Regions from separate parts of the Pseudarthrobacter sp. B907 genome, predicted to be linked through region 1. Evidence: riboswitches for the same ligand, from Rfam matches in the RefSeq annotation. Region 1 holds a riboswitch; each other region holds the start of a gene.
The links. Region 1 has a riboswitch for thiamine pyrophosphate ahead of thiC (phosphomethylpyrimidine synthase ThiC). Riboswitches for the same ligand answer to the same signal wherever they lie in the genome.
Positions count from the first base shown of each region.

Region 2: another riboswitch for thiamine pyrophosphate. It lies ahead of ABLI39_RS13620 (ECF transporter S component); the one in region 1 lies ahead of thiC (phosphomethylpyrimidine synthase ThiC).
Region 3: another riboswitch for thiamine pyrophosphate. It lies ahead of thiC (phosphomethylpyrimidine synthase ThiC); the one in region 1 lies ahead of thiC (phosphomethylpyrimidine synthase ThiC).
Region 4: another riboswitch for thiamine pyrophosphate. It lies ahead of thiO (glycine oxidase ThiO); the one in region 1 lies ahead of thiC (phosphomethylpyrimidine synthase ThiC).

Region 1 is NZ_JBEEQE010000007.1:18,997-23,448, forward strand. It holds gene ABLI39_RS07840 (benzoate/H(+) symporter BenE family transporter) at 1-19, shown strand, start outside; partial or broken gene ABLI39_RS07845 (helix-turn-helix domain-containing protein) at 88-372, shown strand; partial or broken gene thiC (phosphomethylpyrimidine synthase ThiC) at 608-2,168, opposite strand; TPP riboswitch at 2,166-2,275, opposite strand; gene ABLI39_RS07855 (hypothetical protein) at 2,671-4,050, opposite strand.
Region 2 is NZ_JBEEQE010000016.1:38,731-43,182, forward strand. It holds gene mnhG (monovalent cation/H(+) antiporter subunit G) at 1-378, shown strand, start outside; gene ABLI39_RS13610 (DUF4235 domain-containing protein) at 430-693, opposite strand; gene ABLI39_RS13615 (heme-degrading domain-containing protein) at 735-1,283, opposite strand; TPP riboswitch at 1,361-1,501, shown strand; gene ABLI39_RS13620 (ECF transporter S component) at 1,570-2,202, shown strand; gene ABLI39_RS13625 (ABC transporter ATP-binding protein) at 2,216-3,850, shown strand; gene ABLI39_RS13630 (energy-coupling factor transporter transmembrane component T family protein) at 3,847-4,452, shown strand, end outside.
Region 3 is NZ_JBEEQE010000002.1:161,088-165,539, forward strand. It holds gene ABLI39_RS02305 (alpha/beta fold hydrolase) at 1-56, shown strand, start outside; gene ABLI39_RS02310 (amino acid permease) at 691-2,142, shown strand; TPP riboswitch at 2,365-2,472, shown strand; gene thiC (phosphomethylpyrimidine synthase ThiC) at 2,470-4,200, shown strand.
Region 4 is NZ_JBEEQE010000003.1:54,530-58,981, reverse strand. It holds gene ABLI39_RS03325 (RNA polymerase sigma factor) at 1-12, opposite strand, end outside; gene ABLI39_RS03320 (YciI family protein) at 53-379, opposite strand; gene ABLI39_RS03315 (thiazole synthase) at 510-1,319, opposite strand; gene thiS (sulfur carrier protein ThiS) at 1,325-1,561, opposite strand; gene thiO (glycine oxidase ThiO) at 1,558-2,841, opposite strand; TPP riboswitch at 2,833-2,953, opposite strand; gene thiE (thiamine phosphate synthase) at 2,980-3,687, shown strand; gene ABLI39_RS03295 (ferritin-like fold-containing protein) at 3,684-4,355, opposite strand; gene ABLI39_RS03290 (RNB domain-containing ribonuclease) at 4,397-4,452, shown strand, end outside.

The sequences.
Region 1 (4,452 bases):
GCCGCCGTCAGAGCAGTGACGCCAAGTCTGGCGGCGGGGTATCCGGCTCACCTCGATCGCTTCATACCAACGAAAGCGGCCCTCCGCCTCTTTACCGGGGAGGACTCCCCCATGGCCAACCTCATGCTCTCCGTGATGGGTGCCTTCGCCGAATTCGAACGTTCCCTCATCAGGGAACGCCAGCGGGAAGGCATCGCCCTGGCCAAGCAGCGCGGCGCCTACAAAGGACGGAAGAAGACCCTCACCCCGGAACGGGCAGCCGAGCTGGCCGAACGCGCCGGCAGCGGCATTCCGAAAGCCCTCCTTGCCCGTGATTTCGGGATCAGCAGGGAGACTGTCTACCAGTACCTGCGCGACGCCAAGCTAGAGTGAACCGCGCCCCTGCCATACCGTCGTTGGCCCTGGCCGACGCGAGCCGTTAGGTTGACGGAAGGTCCATTATCGGCGCTTTAGAATCGCCAGGGAGTGCCTGCAAAGAAGCTGTTTCCTGGCCTCGATGCGGAGTCTTTCCTGACACCCGGACTCACAACTGTTCAGTCAGCGCCCAGTTCGGCGGCCATGTCCAGGACGCGAGGGCCCGCGGCGGCAGCCGCAGACCCTCGCATTTCTAAGGGTTGAGGCGGACGGGTTCGGGCAGGTAAACCTTGCCGCCCGATTCGCGGAACTCTGCGCTCTTGGCATTCATACCCGCTATTACTTCCTGCTCGGATGCGCCACCGAACTGGTCGCGGATATCCTGGCTGATCTGCATGGAACAGAACTTCGGCCCGCACATGGAACAGAAGTGCGCCGTCTTCGCAGGCTCGGCTGGCAGGGTCTCGTCATGGAATGCCTCCGCCGTGTCCGGGTCAAGGGACAGCGCGAACTGATCACGCCAGCGGAACTCGAACCGGGCCTTCGAGAGGGCGTCGTCGCGTTCGTGAGCTCCGGGGTGGCCCTTGGCGAGGTCGGCGGCGTGCGCTGCGATCTTATAGGTGATCACACCGGTCTTGACGTCGTCTTTGTTCGGCAGCCCTAGATGTTCCTTGGGGGTGACGTAGCAGAGCATGGCGGTGCCGTAGCGGGCGATCTCGGTGGCACCGATGGCCGAGGTGATGTGATCATAGCCAGGTGCAATGTCCGTGACCAGCGGGCCAAGGGTGTAGAAAGGGGCCCCGTCGCAAAGCTCCTGCTGGCGTTCGACGTTTTCCCGTACGAGGTGGAACGGGATGTGTCCGGGGCCTTCGACCATAACTTGGACGTCGTACTTCCAGGCCCGCTTGGTCAGTTCGGCGAGGGTGTCCAGTTCGGCGAACTGGGCGGCGTCATTGGCATCGGCCGTGGCGCCTGGGCGCAGGCCGTCACCGAGGGAGAAGGCGACGTCGTATTTGGCGAAGATTTCGCAGAGTTCGTCGAAGTGGGTGTACAGGAAGTTCTCCTGGTGATGTGCCAGGCACCAGCCGGCCATGATGGACCCGCCGCGTGAGACGATGCCGGTGACCCGGTTGGCGGTGAGGGGAACGTAGCGCAGCAGCACGCCGGCGTGGACGGTCATGTAATCCACGCCCTGCTCGCACTGCTCGATCACGGTGTCCCGGTAGATCTCCCACGTCAGCTCGTTGGCCTCGCCGTTGACTTTCTCCAGCGCCTGGTAGATCGGCACCGTGCCGATCGGGACGGGTGAGTTGCGGATGATCCACTCGCGGGTGGTGTGGATGTCATCGCCAGTGGAGAGGTCCATCACCGTGTCGGCGCCCCACTGTGCCGCCCACTGCAGTTTGTCCACCTCCTCGGCAATGGAACTGGTGACCGCGGAGTTGCCGATGTTGGCGTTGATCTTCACCAGGAATGCCTTGCCGATGATCATGGGCTCGGATTCCGGGTGGTTAATGTTGTTCGGAATGATTGCACGCCCGGCCGCTACGAACGGCGGACTTGCCGTCATCGAGCAGGTTCCGTTCCCGGCCACCGTAAGGCTCGGTATCGCCCCGGGATTCAATCCATTCGGACCGGAAAGGCTCCAGGCCGATCACCGAATCACTCCCAGGCCCAGCTGTCCGGTAGACAGTGAAAGGTGGATTCTTCACCCCGTTCGGCGAATCCTCCAAAGCGATCTCCGTGACAGGGACCCTAATGCCGTGTTCTGTGTCATGGGCATACGCGAGCGAATGCGAATTCATAGCGTTCATCGGTGATTTCCTACTTCCTTCGCCGGCATGACCCGGACAGGTTCAACGGTCACGGACTGCGCCAGCCCGATCTCAGCCCCTGCATCAGGGCACCCGTGTGGATATGACCAAGCTTACAGAGACCGCAACCACGGGAAAATCTGCTGGATGCCCGAGTTCATGCGCAAGCCATGGACCGATGACTGCAGGGCTGCCGAGGGCGCGCCGGTCCGGACGCCGGCGTAAGCAGCTGTTCCCGACGGCTGTCCGACATGATGACAGCGCCCACGTCCCGTGGGTTTTTCGTTGGCAACTACGCCGGTCTGGCCCCCATCGGCGCGTCGTTCGCCTCGCTCTCAACCCACCGAGCAACCGCTTCCCGCGGCTGCCTGACCCAAAAGAAACAACGCGACTGTCTCCCATCCTTGACACACCTCACCGTGTGCCAGGGCGGGGTCGGCACCATGGTCGGACGGAAAGGGCCGGGTGCCGTGTACGGCATCCGGCCCTCCGACTGGCTGGATTAGCCGCCGATGATTCCGGCGTTCTGATCCGTGGTGTTCTGGATGGTGCTGGCCACACCGGCGTTAGCGCCCAGGTTCAGGCCCAGGTCCGCCGCCGAAGCGAAGGAACCACGGTCGGTTCCGGTGGTGCTGTTCTCATCCGTAGTGTTCTTGCTGGTGCTGGCCACACCGGCGTTAGCGCCCAGGTTCAGGCCCAGGTCCGCCGCCGAAGCGAAGGAACCACGGTCGGTTCCGGTGGTGCTGTTCTCATCCGTAGTGTTCTTGCTGGTGCTGGCCACACCGGCGTTAGCGCCCAGGTTCAGGCCCAGGTCCGTCGCCGAGGCGAAGGAACCACGGTCAGTTCCGGTGGTGCTGTTCTCATCCGTGGTGTTCTGGATGGTGCTGGCCACACCGGCGTTAGCGCCCAGGGTCAGGCCAAGGTTCGACGCCGAAGCGAACGCACCACGGTCGGTTCCGGTAGTTCCGGTGTTCCGGGTGGTAGCGTTGTCCTGGATCGTGCTCGCCACACCGGCGTTAGCGCCCAGGTTCAGGCTCAGGTTCGACGCCGAAGCGAACGAACCACGGTCGGTGTCGGTATTTTTGGTGTTCCGGGTGTTTGTGTTGTCCTGGATTGTGCTGGCCACACCGGCGTTGGCGCCCAGGTTCCGGCCAAGGTTCGACGCCGAAGCGAACGAACCACGGTCGGTTCCGGTAGTTCCGGTGTTCCGGGTGGTGGCGTTGTCCTGGATCGTGCTCGCCACACCGGCGTTCGCACCCAGGTTCAAGTTGGAGGCCACGGATCCACGCTCGGTCCCGCTAGTTCCGGTGTTCCGGGTCGTGGTGTTGTTCTGGATCGTGCTCGCCACACCGGCGTTAGCACCCAGGTTCAAGTTGGAGGCCACGGATCCACGCTCGGTCCCGCTAGTTCCGGTGTTCCGGGTCGTGGTGTTGTTCTGGATCGTGCTCGCCACACCGGCGTTAGCACCCAGGTTCAAGTTGGAGGCCACGGATCCACGCTCGGTCCCGCTAGTTCCGGTGTTCCGGGTCGTGGTGTTGTTCTGGATCGTGCTCGCCACACCGGCGTTAGCGCCCAGGTTCAAGTTGGAAGCCACGGATCCACGCTCGGTCCCGGTACTTCCGGTGTTCCCGGCGGTAGCGTTGTTCTGGATCGTGCTCGCCACACCGGCGTTCGCACCCAGGTTCAGGCCAAGGTTCGAGGCGATGCTCTCGCGGTTGGCCGTCGAGGACGTGGAGGTGGTGCTGGTCTGGTTCTGCGTGCCGATACCGAGACCGGCGCCGGTGGTGGTGCCGGTGTCGGCTGAGGCCGCTCCGGCGCCGAGGACGAGGACGCCGCCGGCGAAAACTGCGGCGCAAAGGGTGTTGCGGACAAATGAATGCATGACTGTTTTTCCTCACATGGAATGAATGTTTGTTCCGGCCAAACGGGCCGGTATGCCTGCATATGCCGCGGCATTTAGGTGCGCGGCGCGGGCATCATCAATCCGGTGAGAATCCAGGGTCCTGGGTTGTGGACCCGGGAAGGACGAAGCTGAAAAGGGATCCGTCCCCGCCCCCGGTCAGGGGCAGGACGAAACGGTAGGAAAGATCCGCTGCAGCCTGCGCTCCGACGCCAGTCGGCCCCGATGCGCCGGCACTGCCCGACACCGGTGAGGGCACCGGCGCCGTTGCGGGCACGTGTCCGCCAGGAAGCCGGGCAGGGCTCTGAGGGGACGCGCCGCCGTCATCCATGGACGCCGCACCACGCGGGGCGATACCGTCCGCAATAGCCGTGGGCAGGTGGG
Region 2 (4,452 bases), on a different contig from region 1:
GCCGACGCCGTGATCGACGCCGTCTCGGCCGTGTTTATGGTGCTCGGGGCGGTAATGTCCCTCGGCGCCGCGATCGGCCTGCTGCGGTTCCCGGACCTGATGAGCCGGATGCACGCCGCGACCAAGCCGCAGGTGCTGGGACTGTTCCTGCTGCTCTGCGCCGTGGGGCTGCAGCTGCGGACCTGGTGGGTGTGGCCGGTGCTGGTGGTGGCATGGATCTTCCAGCTGTTGACCGTTCCGGTCTCCGCCCACATGGTGGGCCGGGCCGGCTACCGCACCAAACACCTGCACCCGGAGCTGCTCAGCGCGGACGAGCTGGAGGCCGTGGTGCAGCAGGCGGCCGGCAAGAGCGGGTTCACCGACGACGACGTCGAGTGACGCCGCCGCCGGGACCCGCCGCTCTGGACGAGGCGGTTTAGACCAAGCGGTTTAGACCAGATCCTGGGTCTTGGCGAAGCGGGTGATCGCGCGCTGCGTGCCGCGGTTGGCGAGGACCTGGATGATGGCGCTGACCGAGGCCGAAATCAGGGCAAAGGTCAGGGCCTGGCGCAGGGTGGTGGGAACGTCGTCGTCGTGGCCCTTGGGCGGCTTGTTGCCGGTGGTCTTTTCCCAGACGGTGTCAACCACCTTGGTGCCGACAAAACCGGCGACGAGGCTGATGCCGGTGCCAAGCAGTTTGATGAAGATGTTCATGCGGCGTACTCCTTGCGGGAGGGAACAGGGCTTCCCCTAGCCTAGCCTCCCCTGGCGCCCCGACGGCCGAGGAATTCGGTCAGGGCCTCGACCACCAGTTCGTGGTCGGCCTTCTGCGGCAGCCCCGAGACCGTGACCGTGCCCACCGCGCCGGTTCCGCGCAGGTAGACGGGGAACGAGCCGCCGTGGGCGGCAAACTCCAGCTGGTCGAACCAGGCGTTGTCCTCGATCCTGCGCCCGGCAGCCCGGGCCCGCAGTCCCACGAGGAGCGACGGGACTTCATACCGCGAGGCCGTGCGCTGCTTGGCCCTGATCCAGCGCTCGTTGTCCGGGGTGGCACCCTCGAGGGCCGCGTGGAAGAGCACCTGCTCACCCTTGGTGATGTCGATGGCGATGGGGTGGTTGCGCTGCCGGCCGAGCTCCACCAGCAGGAACCCGAGCTCCAGCGCGTCGTCCTTGCTGAAGGACTCGAACTGCAGTTCATCGATTTCCGTCAGGATCCGGCCGATGAGCGCGGCCAGGGATCCCGGCGGCTGCGGTTCCGCGGAGTCCGGGTCGTAGTCGGGGGAAGGCCCTGGTGCGTCGCTCATGGGATTCAGCTTCCGTTACGTTCTGCCGCGGCGCAACCCCAACGGGTGTAAACTGGCCCAGCCCACAAGGGCGATTTTAAATACGACAGGGGAGCGCCGCCGTCGGCAATCCGGAGCAGTCCGGGGATCCACAGGTGGGCGCTGAGAGTGCGGACAGCCGCAGACCCTCGAACCTGATCCGGTTAGTACCGGCGCAAGGGAGTCGAGTTCTCAGGGTGCCCGGCACCCGTGGCGGAAGCCGCGCGCAGCCGGAACACCCTCCCCTCCTGTACCTCAGGAGGACGATATGACTGATATTTCTGCAAAGCAGACACTGGCCACCGGCAAATACAGCTGGCGTGTGGTCGACATTGTGCTGGCCGCGTTGATTGCTGTTGCCGGCGGCGTGATTTTCTGGGCCTGGTCCCAGGGCGCCAACCTCGTAGCCGTGCCGCTGAACGCGGTCTACCCGCCACTGACCGGGCTCTACGCCGGCGGCTGGATGATCCCGGCGGTGCTGGGCATGCTGGTCATCCGCAAACCGGGAGCAGCGCTGTTCTGCGAAACCGTGGCCGCCACGGGTGAGCTGATCATGGGTTCCCAATACGGCGCCTCCGTGCTGTTCTCCGGCTTTGTGCAGGGCCTCGGCGCCGAGCTCGTCTTCGCCGCGTTCCTGTACAAGCGGTTCAACCTGCCGGTGTCCCTGCTGGCCGGAGCCGGCGCGGGCCTGTTCTGCGGCCTCAACGACTCCTTCCTGCCCTGGGGCTGGAACATCGCCTACGAGACCGGTGACAAGTTCGCCTACATCGTCTTCTGCGCCGTCTCCGGTGCCGTGATCGCCGGCGGACTGTCCTGGCTGGCCACCCGCGGGCTGGCCAAGACCGGGGTGCTCGCGTCGTTCGCGTCCCGCAAGGCGGCATCGGAACCCGTGTTCTCCTGATGCCCGCACACGCATGACTCCTGTCTACGACGTACGGCCCGCCGCGGTCACCGCCCGCGGCTGGGGCTGGCGGCACGCCGGGCGGACACGTCCGGCCGTCAGCGGACTGGACCTGGATATCCGCCCGGGCGAGCGTGTGCTGCTGCTGGGCCCTTCCGGTTCCGGCAAGTCCACGCTGCTGCACGCCCTGGCGGGGGTGCTGGGGGAGGGCGCCGGCCCGTCCGCAGCCGCTTCCGCAGCCGCTTCCGCCGACGCGGACGACGCCGACGAGACCGGCAGCCTGCTGATCGACGCTGTCCCGCCCCGGGCAGCACGTGGACGGGCCGGCCTGGTGCAGCAGGACCCGGAAACCCAGGTGGTGCTCTCGCGGGTCGGCGACGACGTCGCCTTCGGCGCCGAGAACCTCGCCGTCCCGCCGGCGGAGATCTGGCGGCGCGTGGCGGAAGCGCTCGACGACGTCGGGCTCGGCGGGCTGCCGCTGGAGCACCCGACGTCGGCGCTCTCCGGCGGCCAAAAACAGCGGCTGGCCCTCGCCGGGATCCTCGCGATGCGGCCCGGGCTGCTGCTGCTGGACGAACCCACCGCCAACCTCGACCCCGCCGGTGTCCTGGAGGTCCGCGACGCCGTGGGCCGCTGCGTGGACAAGACCGGGGCCACACTGGTGGTCGTGGAGCACCGCGTCGCCGTCTGGAAAGACCTCGTGGACCGGATCGTCGTGCTGCAGCCGGGGTCCGGCGCGGACTCCGCCGTGCTCTTGGACGGGCCGCCCGAGACGGTCCTGGAGCAGGCGCGGGACATGCTCATCGCCGCCGGCGTCTGGGTGCCGGGCCACGTCCCGGCTACGCGGGCGCGCAGCGGAGTGGCAGACGGGATCACCCGCGGTGGCGGCCCGGCGGGCTCAAATGCCGCCCAGCTGCTGCTCGCTGCCGAGGGGCTGGCCGTCTCCCGCGAACGGCCCCGCCGCACCGGCCTGCTGGGGGGATTCCGCACGGTCCCGCCCGCGCCGGTGCAGTCCGGGATCACGGCCCAGGTCCGGGCCGGGCAGGCGTTGACCATCACCGGCCCCAACGGCTGCGGCAAGTCGACGTTCGCCCTGACCCTGGCCGGCCTGCTGGAACCTGTTGCCGGGTGCGTCTCCGCCACCACCGAGTTGAGCGCCGGCGCAGGCATCGATCCGTACAAGTGGAAGGCCCAGCAGTTGATCGCCCGGATCGGCACGGTGTTCCAGGAACCCGAGCACCAGTTCGTCACCGGCCGGGTGCTGGATGAGCTGATGTTCGGCCCCCGCCACCTGGGCCGCGGCGAAGAGCGGGTGGACGAGCTGCTGGAGCGACTGCGGCTGCGCGACCTCGTGGACGCCAACCCCTACACGCTCTCCGGCGGCGAAAAGCGTCGGCTCTCGGTAGCCACCGTGCTCGCCGCCCACCCGCAGGTCCTGGTGCTGGACGAGCCCACCTTTGGCCAGGACGCCAACACGTGGGCGGAGCTGGCCTCCTTTCTCTCCGAGCTGCTCGACGCCGGCACCGCCGTGGTCTCGGTGACCCACGACGCCGAATTCAGCCAGGTCCTGGGCGGCGCCGAGCTCGCCCTCGGCGCCCCGCAGCCCGGGTTGTCCGGGCGGGCGCACCCGGGGGTGGCTGCACCGTGAGGGAGACCCTGACCCTGCGCGGCAACGATGCCCTGCTCACCCGCGCCAACCCGCTGGCCAAGTTCTCCGGCGTCCTGCTCACCACCGTGGCGCTTGCGCTGTCCATCGACTGGGTTTCCGCATCCGTGGCGCTCGCCGGCGAGCTCCTGCTGTTCCCGCTCGCCGGCCTGACCCTGGCCCTGCTCTGGCAGCGCGGCTGGCCGCTGATCCTCGCCGCGGCCGTTGGCGGCTGGAGCACCGCCATCCTGGCGGCGGACCACGGACGGACGCTGCTCGACGTCGGCGTCTGGTCCATCAGTGAGGGCTCGCTGCAGCTCGGGATCGGGTTCCTGCTGCGCGGCCTCGCGATCGCGCTTCCCGCGGTGCTGCTGATGAGCTGCACGGACCCGACGGATTTGGCCGACGCCCTGGCGCAGCAGGCCAGGCTGCCGCACAGGTTCGTGCTGGGCACCCTGGCCGCGATGCGGCTGGTGGGGCTGATGGCCGAGGAGTGGCAGACCATCGGCATGGCCCGGCGCGCCCGCGGGGTGGGCTCGCACGGAAACCCCGTGCAGCGGCTGAAAGCCATGCTGGGGCAGAGCTTTGGGCTGCTGGTCCAGGCG
Region 3 (4,452 bases), on a different contig from region 1:
CGCACTGGGACCAACCAACGGAGACGGCGCGGCTGATCCTCGATAGCACCGCCTGAGCTGCGGCTGAACGCCGGAGCGAGGCCATCTACGTTGAGCTGGCTTCAGAAAAGCGGAACCTGCAACGGCCGGGGATGATGCCCCAGTCTCGGGAGGCATCGACGTCGCCAGTCCCGAAGTGGGGAACCGGCTTCACCTGGACCGCCGCCGCTAGGGCGTGTCTCCCAATAGGGTGCTCCAGATGACGACGGCGTGCAGGGGGTCCCCCGGCACGCCGGCGGGGATGTCGAAGGAGAGCATGGTCGTTTCGGTGACCAGCATGTGACATTGGACGACTTTTGTAGTTCACATGGTCGACGTTTGTCGCGTAACTTCCGGACCGCAAGCGATGATCAGCTCATGCGGGTCCTTCTTACAGGAAGGGCCCGGATGCGTCGCGAAGCGCGGCAGAAAGCCGGAGGAGATCCCTTACGGGACCTCGCAGCAGCCCGCGACCCGCCGACACCGCCAGTAAGTGCACGAGGAAGAGACTTAAGCCCGAGCAATTTTCCCCGCCTCGCGCTGGAAACATACCCCTAGTCTTAATTCACCACCCCGCTGTTATCTCCGTCACATCCTCGACGGAGCCGCCTGGTCGGTGTCGCGGCGCCACGGTTACCGCCACACCGCCGGCCGTAAGAAGGAAAGAAGCTCATGTCTGAACGCACCATCTCGGAGACCAGGACCAGCGCCTCCGAACACAACCACGAACCACATCTCGCCCGTGCCCTGGGGAACCGCCATATCCAGTTGCTCGCCATCGGCGGCGCAATCGGCACCGGCCTGTTCATGGGGTCGGGTAAAACTATCTCCCTCGCCGGACCGTCCGTGATTTTCGTCTACATGATCATTGGTTCCATGTTGTTCTTCGTCATGCGGGCCATGGGCGAGATCCTGCTTTCGAACCTGAACTACAAGTCATTCAGCGACTTTGCCGGCGACCTTCTCGGTCCGTGGGCAAGCTTTTTCACCGGCTGGTCCTACTGGTTCTTCTGGGTGGTCACCGGAGTGGCCGACATCGTGGCTATTGCCGGTTACGTCGACAAGCTCGCGCCTGGCACCCCGCTCTGGATCCCGGCCCTGATCACACCCCTGGTCCTGATCCTGCTGAACGTGCCCGGCGTAAAAGCGTTTGGTGAAACGGAATTCTGGTTCGCCATCATCAAGGTGGTCGCGATCATCGCGTTGATAGCGACGGGCGTTGTCATGATCGCCACGCATTTCACGTCGCCCAGCGGCGCTGTGGCGAACCTGGCCAACATGTGGAACGACGGCGGGATGTTCCCGCACGGCGCATTCGGCTTTATCCTCGGCTTCCAGATCGCCATTTTCGCCTTCGCGGGCATCGAACTTGTGGGCACCGCGGCCGCGGAAACCAAGAGCCCGGAAAAGAACCTCCCGCGGGCCATCAACTCCATCCCCATCCGGGTATTGCTGTTCTATGTGGGCGCCCTCGTGGTCATCATGGCCGTCAACCCCTGGCGCAGCATCGATCCGGCCAGCAGCCCGTTCATCGGCATGTTTACCTTGGCCGGGCTGGGCATCGCCGCGGTGGTGGTCAACCTTGTGGTCCTGACCTCCGCGGCCTCCAGCGCCAACTCCGGGATCTACTCCACCTCCCGCATGGTCTACGGCCTCGCCCAGGACGGCAACGCGCCGAAGGTATTCGGGAAGCTGAGCGTCCGCAAGGTCCCGCAGAACGCCCTGCTGTTCTCCTGCATCTTCCTGCTGGCCGGATTGGTCCTGCTCTATGCCGGCGATTCCGTTATTGGCGCCTTTACGATCGTCACGTCCGTGGCCTCCGTCCTGACGATGTTCGTTTGGTCCATGATCCTCGTCAGCTACATCGTGTTCCGCCGGCGCCGCCCGGCCCTGCACGCCGCCTCAACGTTCAAGATGCCCGGCTCCGCCTTCATGCCCTATGTGGTGCTGACATTCTTCGGCTTCATGCTCGTGGCACTGGCCCAGGCAGATGACACCAGGATGGCTCTCGTGGTGGCACCTGCTTGGTTTCTTCTGCTCGGCGCAGCCTGGTACCTCAACCGCAAGGCGCCGCTACAGCAAGCCCGGATCGAGGAATGGAAAGCTTTGTCCATCTCCGAATAGGCGAACGTTGCCCGCTGGCCGGGTAAGTTCATCAACAAACTCGACGCATCCTCCGTCGGGCCACGACGGAAGCTCCCACACAGAGACCTCGACAACTTCGGCAGAGCCAATAGTGCCCGTCAGCCTGCGCCGCGCCGCCGCCAGCCGGCGGATCGCATGCGGGGCACCGTCGTTACCGGTCCAAGGGATTTTCCACCTCCGGCGAAGCTTCTGTAGGATCGATCACATCCACACGGGTGCCCTTGCAGGGGCTGAGATCGGGCTGATGCAGTCTGCGACCGTTGAACCTGTCCGGGTCATGCCGGCGAAGGAAGTAGGAAACCACCGATGAGCTCCATGAATTCGCATTCCCTCGCGTACGCCCGCGACCCGGAACACGGCATTAGCGTCCCTGTCACGGCGATCGCCTTGGAGGACTCCCCGAACGGGGTGAAGAATCCACCGTTCACGGTGTACCGCACCGCCGGTCCGGGCAGTGACCCGGTGGTCGGGCTGGAGCCTTTCCGGTCTGCATGGATAGAAGCCCGGGGCGATACCGAGCCCTACGGCGGCCGGGAACGGAACCTGCTCGACGACGGGAAGTCCGCAGTGCGCCGGGGTGCCGCTTCTGCTGAATGGAAGGGTGCGCAGCCGGTGCCCCGCCGCGCCCTCGAGGGTAAGACCGTCACCCAGATGCACTACGCCCGCCAGGGCGTGATCACCCCCGAGATGCGGTTCGTCGCCGTGCGGGAAAACTGTGACGTCGAGCTGGTCCGCGCCGAGGTCGCTGCCGGGCGGGCCATCCTCCCCAACAACATCAACCACCCCGAATCTGAGCCGATGATCATCGGCAAGGCCTTCCTGGTGAAGATCAACGCCAACATCGGCAACTCGGCCGTGACCAGCTCCATTGCCGAGGAAGTGGACAAACTGCAGTGGGCGGCCCAGTGGGGAGCCGACACGGTGATGGACCTCTCCACCGGGGATGACATCCACACCACCCGCGAATGGATCATCCGCAACTCACCCGTACCGATCGGCACCGTGCCGATCTATCAGGCGCTGGAGAAAGTCAATGGTGAGGCCAATGACCTGACCTGGGAGATCTACCGGGACACCGTGATCGAGCAGTGCGAGCAGGGCGTCGACTACATGACCGTCCACGCCGGGGTGCTGCTGCGCTACGTGCCGCTGACCGCCAACCGGGTTACCGGGATCGTTTCCCGCGGAGGGTCGATCATGGCCGGCTGGTGCCTGGCCCACCACCAGGAGAACTTCCTTTACACGCACTTCGATGAACTCTGCGAGATCTTCGCCAAGTACGACGTCGCGTTCTCCCTCGGTGACGGCCTGCGGCCAGGCGCGACGGCCGATGCCAACGACGCCGCCCAGTTCGCCGAACTTGACACCCTCGCCGAACTTACCAAGCGTGCTTGGAAGTACGACGTGCAAGTCATGGTCGAAGGCCCCGGGCACATCCCCTTCCACCTCGTCCGCGAAAACGTCGAACGCCAGCAGGAACTCTGCGACGGCGCCCCCTTCTACACTCTGGGGCCGCTGGTGACCGACATCGCACCGGGCTATGACCACATCACCTCTGCCATCGGCGCCACCGAGATCGCCCGCTACGGCACCGCTATGCTCTGCTACGTCACGCCCAAGGAACACCTCGGGCTGCCGAACAAGGACGACGTCAAGACCGGAGTCATCACCTACAAGATCGCCGCCCACGCAGCCGACCTCGCCAAAGGCCACCCCGGCGCCCACGAACGCGACGACGCCCTGTCCAAGGCACGCTTCGAGTTCCGCTGGAGGGACCAGTTCGCCCTCTCCCTGGACCCGGAAACAGCCGAATCCTTCCACGACGAGACCCTGCCCGCCGAACCGGCCAAGACCGCGCACTTCTGCTCCATGTGCGGACCCAAGTTCTGCTCCATGCGGCTCTCCCAGGACATCCGCGACCAGTTCGGAGGCATGTCCGAACAGGAAGCGATCGCCGGAATGAACACCAAGTCCGCCGAATTCCGTGAATCCGGTGGGAAGGTCTACCTCCCCGAACCCGTCCGCCTCAACCCCTAGAAACCCCCGGGCCTGCAGTCACCGCAGCAGGCCCGGGCACCACCCCCGCCCCTAACACAGCCTGGCTGAGGGCTCAACAGTGGCAAGGCGCAGCAGAGCCGTGGGGGAACATGCCCACCAGGCGACCTCACAATGGCCGCACAGGATCGATTGTCTCCACCGTGCTGCGGTCACGAGAAGACGGCGCGGGCAAACGTCGTGCCCAGGGCCGCACGGCCGCCGAGCCGGTAGCCCCGTCCCCCAGCTCGAGTC
Region 4 (4,452 bases), on a different contig from region 1:
TTCAGCCTTCACGGGACCCCGACGTCCGTCATCGCCGGCTCCGGGCCGGCCGCTAGGATCCGAACGGCCACACGGGCCGAATCTCGATCTTGCCGAATCGTGCCATCGGGTGCTTGGATGCGACCTCGATCGCCTCATCAAGATCGGCGCAGGCGATGATGTCGTAGCCCGCCACCCATTCCTTGGTCTCGGCAAAGGGGCCGTCACTGACAACCAGCTCGCCGGCGCGCACCTTGACCGTGGTTGCGTCCTCGACAGGACGCAGCCGGTCCCCGTGCCGGGCGATGCCCCGGGCCTCCACCTCGGCCGCCCATTCCTCGATGTTGTCCTCGGCGGCCACATATTCCGGCGCGGTGGGATCGGTACAGATAAAAAGCATGTAGTCCACAAGTGCTCCTTCTAGTCGGTCGATACATCAGTACGACGAGGACGATGCCGCCAAGAGGACACCTGCCGCCACATTTCTTTTCAGGAATGGTACTCCGGCCGGTGTTCCGGCACCGGAACCGCTAAAGGAACTCGGCGCGGCCCTCCATGGCGGACGAGGCGAGGGCATGCTCGCGGCGCGGGATCCGGCCGGCGTTCCGGGCAAGCCTGCCGGCGATGACGGCGTGTTTGAAGGCTTCCCCCATCATCGCCGGGTCCTGGGCGCGGGTCACGGCGGTGGCGAGGAGCACGGCGTCGCAGCCCAGTTCCATCGCGAGCGCCGCGTCGGAGGCGGTGCCGATGCCGGCGTCGAGCACCACCGGCACCGACGCCCGGGAGACGATCAGTTCGATGTTGTGCGGGTTCAGGATGCCCAGGCCGGTGCCGATCGGGGCGCCGAGGGGCATCACGGCGGTCGCGCCGAGGTGTTCGAGCCGGAGGGCGAGCACCGGGTCATCGTTCGTGTAGGCGAAGACCTTAAACCCGCGGGCCACCAGCTGTTCGGTGGCCTCCACGAGTTCCACGGCGTCTGGCAGCAGCGTGTGCTCGTCGGCGATCACCTCGAGTTTCACCCAGTCCGTCTCGAGTGCTTCCCGGGCCAGCTCGGCCGTGAGGACGGCGTCCCGGGCGGTGAAGCAGCCGGCGGTGTTGGGCAGCACCCGGATGTTCCGCTCCGCCAGCAACTGGAACAGCGAACCGGTTTCGGCCGGCCAGTAGCGGCGCATTGCCACCGTGGTGAGTTCGGTTCCGGAGGCCACCAGGGCGGTGCCGAGGCCGTCCAGGCTCGGCGCGCCGCCGGTCCCCATGATCAGCCGCGAGCCCAGTTCCACCCCGTCGATCGTCAGCGGATCCCGGCGTGTCTGCCGCGTTGCGGTCGGTGCTGTTTCTCCCATGGTGTTCATCCTCCCTGGACTGCCGTGACGAGCTCGACGTCGTCGCCCTCGGCGAGCGCCGTCGCGTGCCAGCGGCTGCGCGGTACCACCTCGGCGTTGCGGGCGACGGCGACGCCGAGCTTCCGGCCGTCCGTGGCCTGGCCGTCGGCGGCCAGCGGCCGGCCGGTGACGACGCTGACCAGGGCGCTGACCGTGGCGCCGTCGGCGAGGGTGTGCTGTGCCCCGTTGAGCCTGATGTTCATGCTGTTGTCCTGTCGTTCGGTGAAAAGTCCTGTGCTGATTCCCGGCGGGCGGAGAAGCGGTCCGGGCGGAACCCGGCCCAGCGCGGGTCCGGCGGGCCGTCCAGCAGCTCCCGGCAGACCGCGGCGGCCACCGGGGTCAGCAGGACGCCGTGCCGGAAGAAGCCGGTGGCGATGATCAGCCCCTCGACGTCGCCGCCGGAGCCAGGGCGGCGAACGCGCCCCAGGAGCGGGGCATTGTCCGGCGTTCCCGGCCGTGCCCGTGCCGTGGCCTCGAGCAGTTCGAGTTCGGCGACGGCGGGGAGCAGCTGCTGGGCGTCGCGGAGCAGCTGGTAGACGCCGCCGGCGGACACCGCGCCGGACTCCGTGGGCGCATCCTCGCGCTGGGTCGCTCCGATCACGACCGTGCCGTCCTCCCGCGGGACGATGTACACCGGCACCCCCCGGACCAGTCCCCGCACGGTGGAGCGCAGCAGCGGCCGGAGCTGTGGCGGCACACGGAGCCGGAGGATGTCCCCGTAGACCGGGCGCAGCGGCAGGGCGAGTCCCCCGGGCAGGCCCTGCAGGTCCGCCGCCCCGAGGCCGTTGGCCACGACGGTCTCGTCGGCGCGGATCTCGCCGCCGCCCTCGAGGCTGGCGCCGGCAACGCGGCCGCCGTCCCAGAGCAGCCCGGCGGCGCGGCGGGGCACGGCCGCGAACCGGCCGTCCGCGCGCAGCAGCGCTCCGATCCTGGCCAGCAGCCGGCGTGGGTCCACCTGGTGGTCGGCGGGTATGTCGAGGGCGCAGGAGATGCCGGGGCTGAGCAGCGGCTCGCGGGCCCGCGCCTCACGCACGGTCAGCGGCTCCACGGCGAGGCCGCAGGCCTGCTGCACGGCCCGCAGGTCCGCGAGTGCCCGGCGGTCCGCCGCATCCGCGCCGACGGCGAGGGTCGGCGTCGTGAGATACCCGGTGCCGCCCGCCCCTTCCGGGCCGGACCCGGTACCGCCGTCCAGGGCCCCGTCGAGGCCGGCGGCGAAGCCCGGCCACAGCCGGGCGGCCTCCAGCATGAGCGCGAGGAGCGCTTCCTCCTGGTAGTGGAGTTCGCTGACGGGGGCCAGCATGCCGGCGGCGGCCCAGCTGGCCCCGCTGCCGGGAGCGTCGTCGATCAGCGCCACGGAACGGCCCGACTGGAGCGCTTCCCAGGCGATCCCGTGGCCGACCACCCCGCCGCCGATCACGGCGACGTCGTACCGGTGTGCTGAGGGGTCCGTCGGGGCGGCCAATGGCGGGACTGGTGCGTCCATAGGTTTCCTTCCCTACGCCGGTACTAGCCGGATCAGGTCAAGCGGTCGGCTCTGACGCCCTCTCAGCCCGGCGGCCGTGTGGCGGCCTACGCGGGCTCCCGCGGTATGCGCCCAGTTTAGAGGAACTAGGCTTGGAACATGAGCCAAGTCCACACCACCGCCCGCCTGTACCTGTGCACCGATGCCCGGAAGGGCCGCGGCGACTTCGAGGACTTCGTCGACGCCGCCTTCGCCGGCGGGGTGGACATCATCCAATTGCGGGACAAGTCGTTGGAGGCGGCCGAGGAGCTCGAGCTCCTGGAGGTCCTGCACTCCGTGGCGCAGCGGCACGGCCGGCTCTGGGCCGTGAACGACCGCGCCGACCTCGCCTTGCTCGCCGGGGCGCCGGTCTTCCATATCGGCCAGAAGGACATTCCCTTCGCCGCGGCCCGTGATTTCCTGGGCAAGGGCACCGTGATCGGCATGTCCACGCACACCCCGGAGCAGGTCGACGCGGCCATCGCCGCGGCCCCGGGCCGGAGCGGGCTGGACTACTTCTGCGTGGGTCCGGTCTGGGCGACCCCCACCAAGCCGGGCCGCGCCGCCGTCGGGCTGGACCTGGTGCGCTACGCCGCGGCGGCGATTGAACGGGCCGAGGCCGGCGACGGCGGCCGGGTCGCCGGGGTGGTGCCGTGGTTTGCGATCGGAGGCATCGATCTGGGCAACGTGGAGCAGGTGGTGGAGGCGGGCGCCCGCCGGGTCGTGGTGGTCCGGGCGATCACCGAGGCCGACGATCCCGCCGGGGCGGCACGCGCGCTGCTTGCTTCGCTCGACGCGGGGGCGGATGCCGACGCCGCGTCCAGCTAACCCGCGAGCCCCAGCTGGGACATCCGGCGGGAGTGGGCGGCGGCGAGCTCGGCAGTCAGGGAGCGGACCAGTTCCCCTGCCCCGGCCTCGTCCACGCCGGCCAGACCGCGCAGGAGGGCGCGGTCCACACTGACGCGCTGGGCCTGGGTGAGCGCCTCGCCCAGCAGGCGCCGCGCCCACAGGGCCAGCCGGGAAGCCAGCCGGGGATCATCCGCGAGCGCCGCCTTGAGCCGTTCGCCCAGCACCGCCGTCGCACCCTCGGCTGACTGGACCTGCTCGATCAGGGCGGCCGTGCCGGCGTCGACGTAGCCGGAAATCAGGCGGTAGAAGTCCGCGGACACCGTGTCGATCACGTAGGCCTTCATCAGCGACTCGTACCAGTCGGAGGGGCGGGTGCGCTCATGGAACTGGTCCACGGACGGCTGGAACGGCAGCATGGCCTCCTCCGCGTCGACGCCGAGCTCCGCCAGTTTCGCGCAGACGAGCTCGTAGTGCTGGAACTCGGTGAGGGCAAGGCTCCCCAGCACGGCGCGGTCCCGCAGCGTGGGCGAGTACCGGGCGTCGGAGGACAGCCGTTCGAAGGCCGAGAGCTCCCCGTAGGCCATCACGCCCAGCAGCTCCCGGAGAAAATGCTGGTCGCGGACGGGGCTGGCCGGGGAAGTGCTCATGCTCCAAGACTAATGGCCAAAATCGGGCTAACCTGATTTTCGTGTCTCATCATCGCCTGACCCCAAGCGTGCGCCAGCAGCAGAACCAACTGGCCCA